2 linked regions of the Desulfatibacillum aliphaticivorans DSM 15576 genome follow. The protein of the gene in region 1 binds, or shares a complex with, the protein of each later gene. Links are inferred from orthologs where the notes say so. Each region holds a gene or a part of one and is shown in the gene's direction. Other genes may lie near its edges.

The links.
Region 2: the proteins of secY (region 1) and secA are in contact, whole or in part, in a crystal structure (PDB 3DIN), measured with the Thermotoga maritima proteins. The link is inferred for Desulfatibacillum aliphaticivorans DSM 15576 from one-to-one orthologs. Residues at the interface, in WP_004081795.1 of Thermotoga maritima: Glu108, Gly109, Glu110, Glu111, Ala236, Glu237, Arg238, Arg239, Ile240, Thr241, Ile242, Gln243, Tyr244, Ala245, Arg246, Arg247, Val248, Thr249, Gly250, Arg251, Arg252, Val253, Tyr254, Gly256, Ala257, Ser258, Thr259, Tyr260, Leu261, Pro262; in WP_004082002.1 of Thermotoga maritima: Glu261, Ala262, Arg263, Lys300, Ala301, Arg302, Thr303, Ile304, Ile305, Leu323, Tyr324, Asp325, Pro326, Val329, Ser330, Tyr333, Ile336, Lys340, Phe345, Val349, Glu363, Phe364, Tyr374, Ser375, Gly376, Gly377, Glu393, Ile395, Thr482, Ser483.

What each region holds. Positions count from the first base shown.
Region 1 is NZ_AUCT01000030.1:71,557-74,800, reverse strand. Bases 322-3,244 are described here. They hold secY (preprotein translocase subunit SecY), read left to right. Parts: upstream 322-1,090; coding sequence 1,091-2,398; downstream 2,399-3,244. Other genes in these bases: infA (translation initiation factor IF-1), read left to right, coding at 3,164-3,244; map (type I methionyl aminopeptidase), read left to right, coding at 2,406-3,164; rplO (50S ribosomal protein L15), read left to right, coding at 647-1,087; rpmD (50S ribosomal protein L30), read left to right, coding at 462-641; rpsE (30S ribosomal protein S5), read left to right, coding at 322-431. In the rest of the region: more of rpsE, read left to right, coding at 1-321. UniProt on the Escherichia coli protein: The central subunit of the protein translocation channel SecYEG. Consists of two halves formed by TMs 1-5 and 6-10.
Region 2 is NZ_AUCT01000007.1:32,539-35,949, reverse strand. What follows is about bases 307-3,396. They hold secA (preprotein translocase subunit SecA), read left to right. Parts: upstream 307-633; coding sequence 634-3,159; downstream 3,160-3,396. Other genes in these bases: fusA (elongation factor G), read right to left, coding at 3,239-3,396. Outside these bases: G491_RS0107640 (REP-associated tyrosine transposase), read left to right, coding at 1-183; more of fusA, read right to left, coding at 3,397-3,411. UniProt on the Escherichia coli protein: Required for protein export, interacts with the SecYEG preprotein conducting channel.

The sequences.
Region 1 (3,244 bases):
TCGTCAAGGGCGGCCGCCGCTTCTCCTTCTCCGCCGTGGTCGTGGTGGGAGATGGCGAAGGCAGAGTGGGCAGCGGCCTGGGCAAGGCCGGGGAAGTTCCCGAAGCCATCCGTAAGGGCGTGGAAGCAGCAAAGCGCTCCATGGTTCGGATTCCCGTGGTCAACCAGACCATCCCCTTTGAGGTCGTTGGACGCTTCGGAGCCGGCAAGGTGCTCCTGAAGCCTGCCAGGCCCGGTACAGGCGTGATCGCCGGCGGCGCCGTGCGCGCTGTGTTGGAAGCGGTCGGCATCGGTAACATCCTTACCAAGTGCCAGGGCTCCCACAACCCGCACAACGTGGTGAAGGCTACGATTGAAGGCCTGAAATCTCTGGAAACCCGGGAGGCCGTGGCAGCCCGGCGGGGCGTGAGTCCTGAAACTCTGATGCCCTAATCAGGCCTTAGCAAGGACAAGGGAAGAACGATGAAGCAGAAAATCAAGGTGACGCTGGTCAAGAGTATGATAGCCAGACCCGAAAAGCACCGGAAAGTCCTGCGCGGCATGGGTCTCACCAAATTGAATAAAACCGTGGAACTGGAAGACACTCCGTGCATTCGCGGCATGATCCACAAAGTTTCGCATCTGGTTTCAGTTAAGGAGTAGCAGGCATGAAGCTCAACGAACTCTCCCCCCCAAAGGGGGCGCGGACAGCAAGAAAACGCAAGGGCCGCGGCCCTGGATCCGGCCTGGGAAAAACCGCAGGCAAGGGACACAAAGGCCAGAAAGCCCGTTCCGGCGGCGGTGTGCGTCCAGGTTTTGAAGGCGGCCAGATGCCAGTGCATCGCCGGCTGCCCAAACGTGGGTTTTGCAACATATTCGCCAAAAAAATCGCTGCGGTCAACGTTCGCGATTTGGCCCGTTTTGAAGCCGACTCTGTGGTGGACGCCGCCGCATTAAGAGAGGCCAGGCTGATTTCCGGCAAGGTGGACGGCGTCAAGATCCTGGGACATGGCGAAATCACCCAGGCCCTGACCGTCAAAGCGGACCAATGGAGCGAGTCGGCCAAAGAAAAAATCGAAAAGGCCGGCGGGAAGATCGAGGCAGCTTAAATTATGGTAGGCGGTGGTTTTCAGAACATTTTCAAGATCCCGGAGTTAAAGCGCCGCGTATTGATTACAGCAGGCCTTTTGGCTGTGTATCGCATCGGCGTACATATACCTACTCCCGGAGTGGACGGCAACGCGTTGGCGGCTTTTTTCGCTGCGCATCAGGACACCATTCTCGGGCTCTTTGACATGTTTTCCGGCGGGGCGCTTGAACGGTTGTCCGTTTTCGCCCTCGGCATTATGCCTTACATCAGCGCGTCCATTATTCTCCAACTCCTCACGGTGGTCATTCCGCATTTGGAAAGGCTGTCCAAGGAAGGGGATGCAGGACGCAAGAAGATCACCCAGTACACCCGTTACGGGACGGTGCTCCTATCCATTATTCAGGGCTTCGGCATTGCCGTGGGCCTGGAGCAAATGGCCAGCTCCGCTGGGGAGATCGTGCCTGTCGGCGGATGGAGCTTCCGGATCATGACCGTGATCACCCTCACCGCTGGCACCGCCTTTATCATGTGGCTGGGTGAGACCATCACGGAGCGCGGCATAGGAAACGGCATCTCGCTGATTATCTTCGCGGGCATCGTGGCCAGAGGCCCGGCAGCCGTATCCAAGACCATCACCCTGATCGGCGCCGGCACCTTGGGCGTCTTCACGGTCGCGGGCCTGGCGATTTTTATGGTTGCGGTCATCGGGTTGATTATCTTTGTGGAAACGGCCCAAAGACGAATACCCGTGCAGTACGCCAAACGGGTTGTGGGGCGCAGGCAGTACGGCGGACAGAAAACCCACTTGCCGCTCAAGATCAACCAGAGCGGCGTTATTCCGCCCATCTTCGCCTCGTCGCTCATGATGTTTCCGGCCACCATCGCCCAGTTTTCGGGAATCGAAGCCCTCAACAAGTTTGCTGAGTGGCTCACCCCCGGAACCGGCATTTGGGAAATTCCCTATGTGGCCTTTATCTTCTTTTTCTGCTATTTCTATACGGCTGTCACCTTTAATCCGGTGGACGTGGCGGATAACTTGAAGAAATACGGCGGGTACATTCCGGGCGTGCGACCTGGAAAAAGGACTGCCGATTACATTGACAAAGTCCTGACCCGCATTACCCTTGGCGGGGCCATCTATGTGTCGGCCGTGTGCGTCATGCCCACAGCTTTGATGGTAATGTTCAAGGTTCCCTTTTATTTCGGCGGCACCGCTCTGCTTATCGTGGTAGGCGTGGCCCTGGATACCATCGCCCAGATGGAATCCCACATGATCACACGGCATTATGAGGGCTTTCTCAAGAAGGGCGGAAAAACGCGGGGACGATAGCTGAATTATGTTTGTTCTTAAGTCTCGCAGGGAGATTGAACTGATAAGGAACGCCAACCAGATTGTTGGCACAGTGTTGAAAAAACTGGCGTCCATGGTCAAACCGGGTGTCACCACCCTTGAACTGGACGCTTTAGCCAGGAAGATGTGTAAGGACTTCGATTGCAAGCCCGCCTTCCTGGGATACAGGGGGTTTCCATTCGCCCTGTGCGCCTCCGTGAACGAACAGGTGGTTCACGGATTTCCTTCTGACCGCCAACTCAAGGAAGGGGACATCCTTTCCATGGATTTTGGAGTCAGGAAGGAAGGCTATTTCGGCGATTCGGCCGTTACGGTGGCTGTGGGTTCCATTAGCCGGGACGCGCAGCAACTTATGGATGTGACCGAACAATCCCTCTACGCCGGAATAGATCAGGCCCGGCCTGGAAATCGCGTCTCGGACATTTCTGCGGCTGTGCAGAAATGCGTTGAGGCGGCGGGTTTCTCGGTCGTCCGCAGTTTTGTGGGGCACGGCATAGGAAAAGAGTTGCATGAAGAACCCCAAGTGCCTAACTTCGGCGCCCCCGGCCGAGGTCCTCGTTTGAAGGCTGGCATGACCATAGCCATAGAGCCCATGGTGAATGCCGGAAGGTACGAGGTGGATGTTTTGGATGATGGTTGGACCGCGGTGACAAGGGACGGGACCTTGTCTGCCCATTTTGAGCATACAATTGCTATTTTGGAAGACGGTCCGGTGATTTTGAGCGCCGTAGACGGGAGCGAGTAATGGCCAAGGAAGATGCCATTGAGGTTCAAGGGACGGTAGTGGAAACGCTGCCCAACGCCATGTTCAAGGTGGAATTGGAA
Region 2 (3,411 bases), on another replicon or contig:
CAGAATGATTTCAACCGGCATGTGGAATATATCCATTATAACCCGGTCAAGCATGGTTATGTTGGATCTCCATTTGATTGGGAGTATTCAAGTTTTAAGAAATTTGTGATATTGGGGATTTATGCCGAAACATGGGGAGCGAAAATGGAAGACAGGGATGATTGGGGTGATATTGAAGAATAGTTTTTTTTGCCCAATGCTAAAATGGGCGTCGTCACAATTTGTCGGGTCGCTCCGCATCAAGGCATAGGAAATTCGTGCACAGCGACCCGACATTTTAAATCCCCTCTACAATTCAGAACTGTTTTTCTTTTATTTATACGCGCATTTTCACGGCTTTCCTGATTGCCGAACCCATAAACCATGCTTATAGTTTGGTATTGCATACGGAATAGGAAGGAGAATCCCGCCCGAACCAAGTTTTACCGTATGCAGTTGTTAAATTTGGATTTTCAAGCCAAACAAGGGCTTGTGCAGGAGCAATGGTTTTGCTATACCCCCAATACGCACTCGCACACTGGCGGCGCCATGCCAATCTTCCAAAGGAAAAGGCGTCCACGGCTTTCAGCCCATCCGGTTTTACGAGCATAACCTGTTAAGTCAATACGTGTATTCTGAAAGGCGAAATTTTCAATGATAGGCGAAACCCTAGCAAAAATTTTCGGCACCAAAAATTCCCGGGTTATTAAATCTTTCCATCCCACAGTCAATCAGATAAATGAGCTTGAGCCCAAATACCAAGCCATGAGCGACGACGAGTTGCGGGCTCAGACGGAAGTGTTCAAAAAGCTGTTGGCGGACGGCAAGCCCCTTGACGACATCCTGTGCGACGCTTTTGCAGCGGTTCGCGAAGCCTCCATCCGCACCCTGGAAATGCGGCATTTTGACGTTCAGCTCATAGGCGGCATGGTCTTGCATCAGGGAAACATTGCGGAAATGAAAACAGGCGAGGGCAAGACCCTGGTGGCCACGCTGCCCGCTTATCTGAATGCATTGACCGGCCGCGGCGTGCATGTGGTTACGGTGAACGATTACCTGGCCACGCGCGACACCGAATGGATGGGGCAGATCTACCGTTTTCTGGGCATGACTGTGGGAACTATCGTGCACGGCCTGGATGATGATGAACGCCAGGAAGCCTATGCCGCAGACATCACGTACGGCACCAACAATGAGTTCGGCTTTGATTATCTGCGCGACAACATGAAGTATTCCCGGGGGCATTTCGTACAAAGGGACCACCACTTCGCCATCGTGGACGAAGTGGACAGCATCCTGATTGACGAAGCCAGAACGCCTTTGATCATTTCCGGCCCTGCGGAAAAATCCACCCAGTTGTACTATCAGGTGGACGTGGTCATCCCCCGGCTCAGGGAGGAGGATCATTATACCATCGACGAAAAGGCCCGCACCGTGGCACTGACGGAAGAGGGCGTCAAAGTGGTCGAAGGGGGCCTTGGTGTGGACAACCTGTACGACCACAAAAACATGGAAATGCTGCACCATGTCAACCAGGCCCTGAAGGCCCACACCCTTTTTAAAAGGGATGTGGACTACATCGTCAAGCAGGGCGAGGTCATCATCGTGGACGAGTTCACGGGCCGCCTTATGCCCGGCAGGCGCTACAGCGACGGCCTGCATCAGGCTCTGGAAGCCAAGGAAAAGGTCAAAATCGAAAACGAAAACCAGACCCTGGCGTCCATCACCTTTCAGAATTATTTCCGCATGTACGAAAAACTTTCGGGCATGACCGGTACGGCGGACACGGAAGCCCCCGAATTTAAAAAGATTTACAACCTTGATGTTGTGGTTATCCCCACCAACATGCCCATGATCCGAAAGGATTACCCGGACGTCATTTATCGTTCCAAGCAGGAGAAGTACGAAGCTGTCATCAACGAAATCCAGGAGTTGCATCGCTCCGGCCAGCCGGTTTTGGTGGGCACTATCTCCATTGACGACTCGGAAACCCTGGCGAAAATGCTAAAAAAGCGGGGCGTTCCCCACAACGTATTGAACGCCAAGAACCATGAAGGCGAAGCGCAGATCGTGGCCAACGCAGGGCAGGCGGGCTCCGTCACCATTTCCACCAATATGGCCGGCCGCGGTACGGACATCAAGCTGGGCGAGGGCGTCAAGGAATTGGGCGGCCTCCATATTCTCGGTACGGAAAGGCACGAAAGCCGCCGGATCGACAACCAGCTTCGCGGCCGCTCCGGCCGTCAGGGCGACCCGGGCTCCTCCCGTTTTTATTTGTCCATGGACGACGATCTGCTGCGTATTTTCGGCGGGGAGCGCATGTCCAAGATCATGGACACCTTGGGCATGCAGGAAGGCGAACCCATTGAGGCCAAGATTCTCTCCCGGGGCATTGAAAACGCCCAGGCCAAGGTGGAAGCCCACAACTTTGAAGGCCGTAAGCATATCTTGGAATACGACGACGTCATGAACCAGCAGCGCGAGGTGATCTACCGCCAGCGCCGGGAAATACTCAGCGGAGAAAGCCTGCGCCCCAATATCGAAGCTATGATCGAAGATCTGACCGAGGGCATTGCCGCTGTCCACGCAGACGACCGGACTCACGCCAAAGACTGGGACTGGGAAGCCATCAACGACGATATGTACGCCCAGTTCGGCATTCGCGTTCAAGTCGACGACGAAATCAAGGACAAAATCAAGTCCCAGGAACTTGGCGACATCCTGTACCAGACGGCCATTGAGGTCTACGACGCCAAGGAGAAGTCCATCGGCTCCGACCAGTGGCGAAACCTGGAGGAGTACGTCATGCTCCGGACCGTGGACTCCCTGTGGAAGGACCATTTGCTTTCCATGGACCACCTGCGGGAAGGCATCGGCCTCCGGAGTTACGCTCAGCAACAGCCCTTGATCGTTTATAAGAAAGAGGGCTTTGAAATGTTCCAGGAGATGATCGATAAAATCCAGGAGGAAGTGGTCAAGCTGCTTTTCTTCGTGCGCTTTGAGGAAGAGCCGGAAAAGATTGAAGAGATCAAGCCTAAGGAACAGGAAATGACCTTCTCCCACGGCGGCGATCAGGCTGTGAAGAAGAAGCCGGTCCAGCGCAAGGACGACAAAGTCGGCAGGAACTCGCCTTGCCCTTGCGGCAGCGGGAAGAAATACAAGAAATGCTGCGGCGCGTAGATATTCATCTATAAAAGCAAAAAGGGGAAGCCTCCAAGCGAAGGCTTCCCCTTTTTTAGTCTCTATGGAATGAAAGGAATTATTCTTCCTTTTCCGCGGCCGCCGCCTCAATGATCTTCTGGGCGAGCTGAGCAGGCACTTCGTCGTAATGAGAGAATTCCATGGTGTACATGCCGCGGCCGCCGGTCATGGAATTGAGGTCCGGGGCGTAGGTCAGGATTTCGGAAAGCGGCACGTGGGCTTCCACCACCT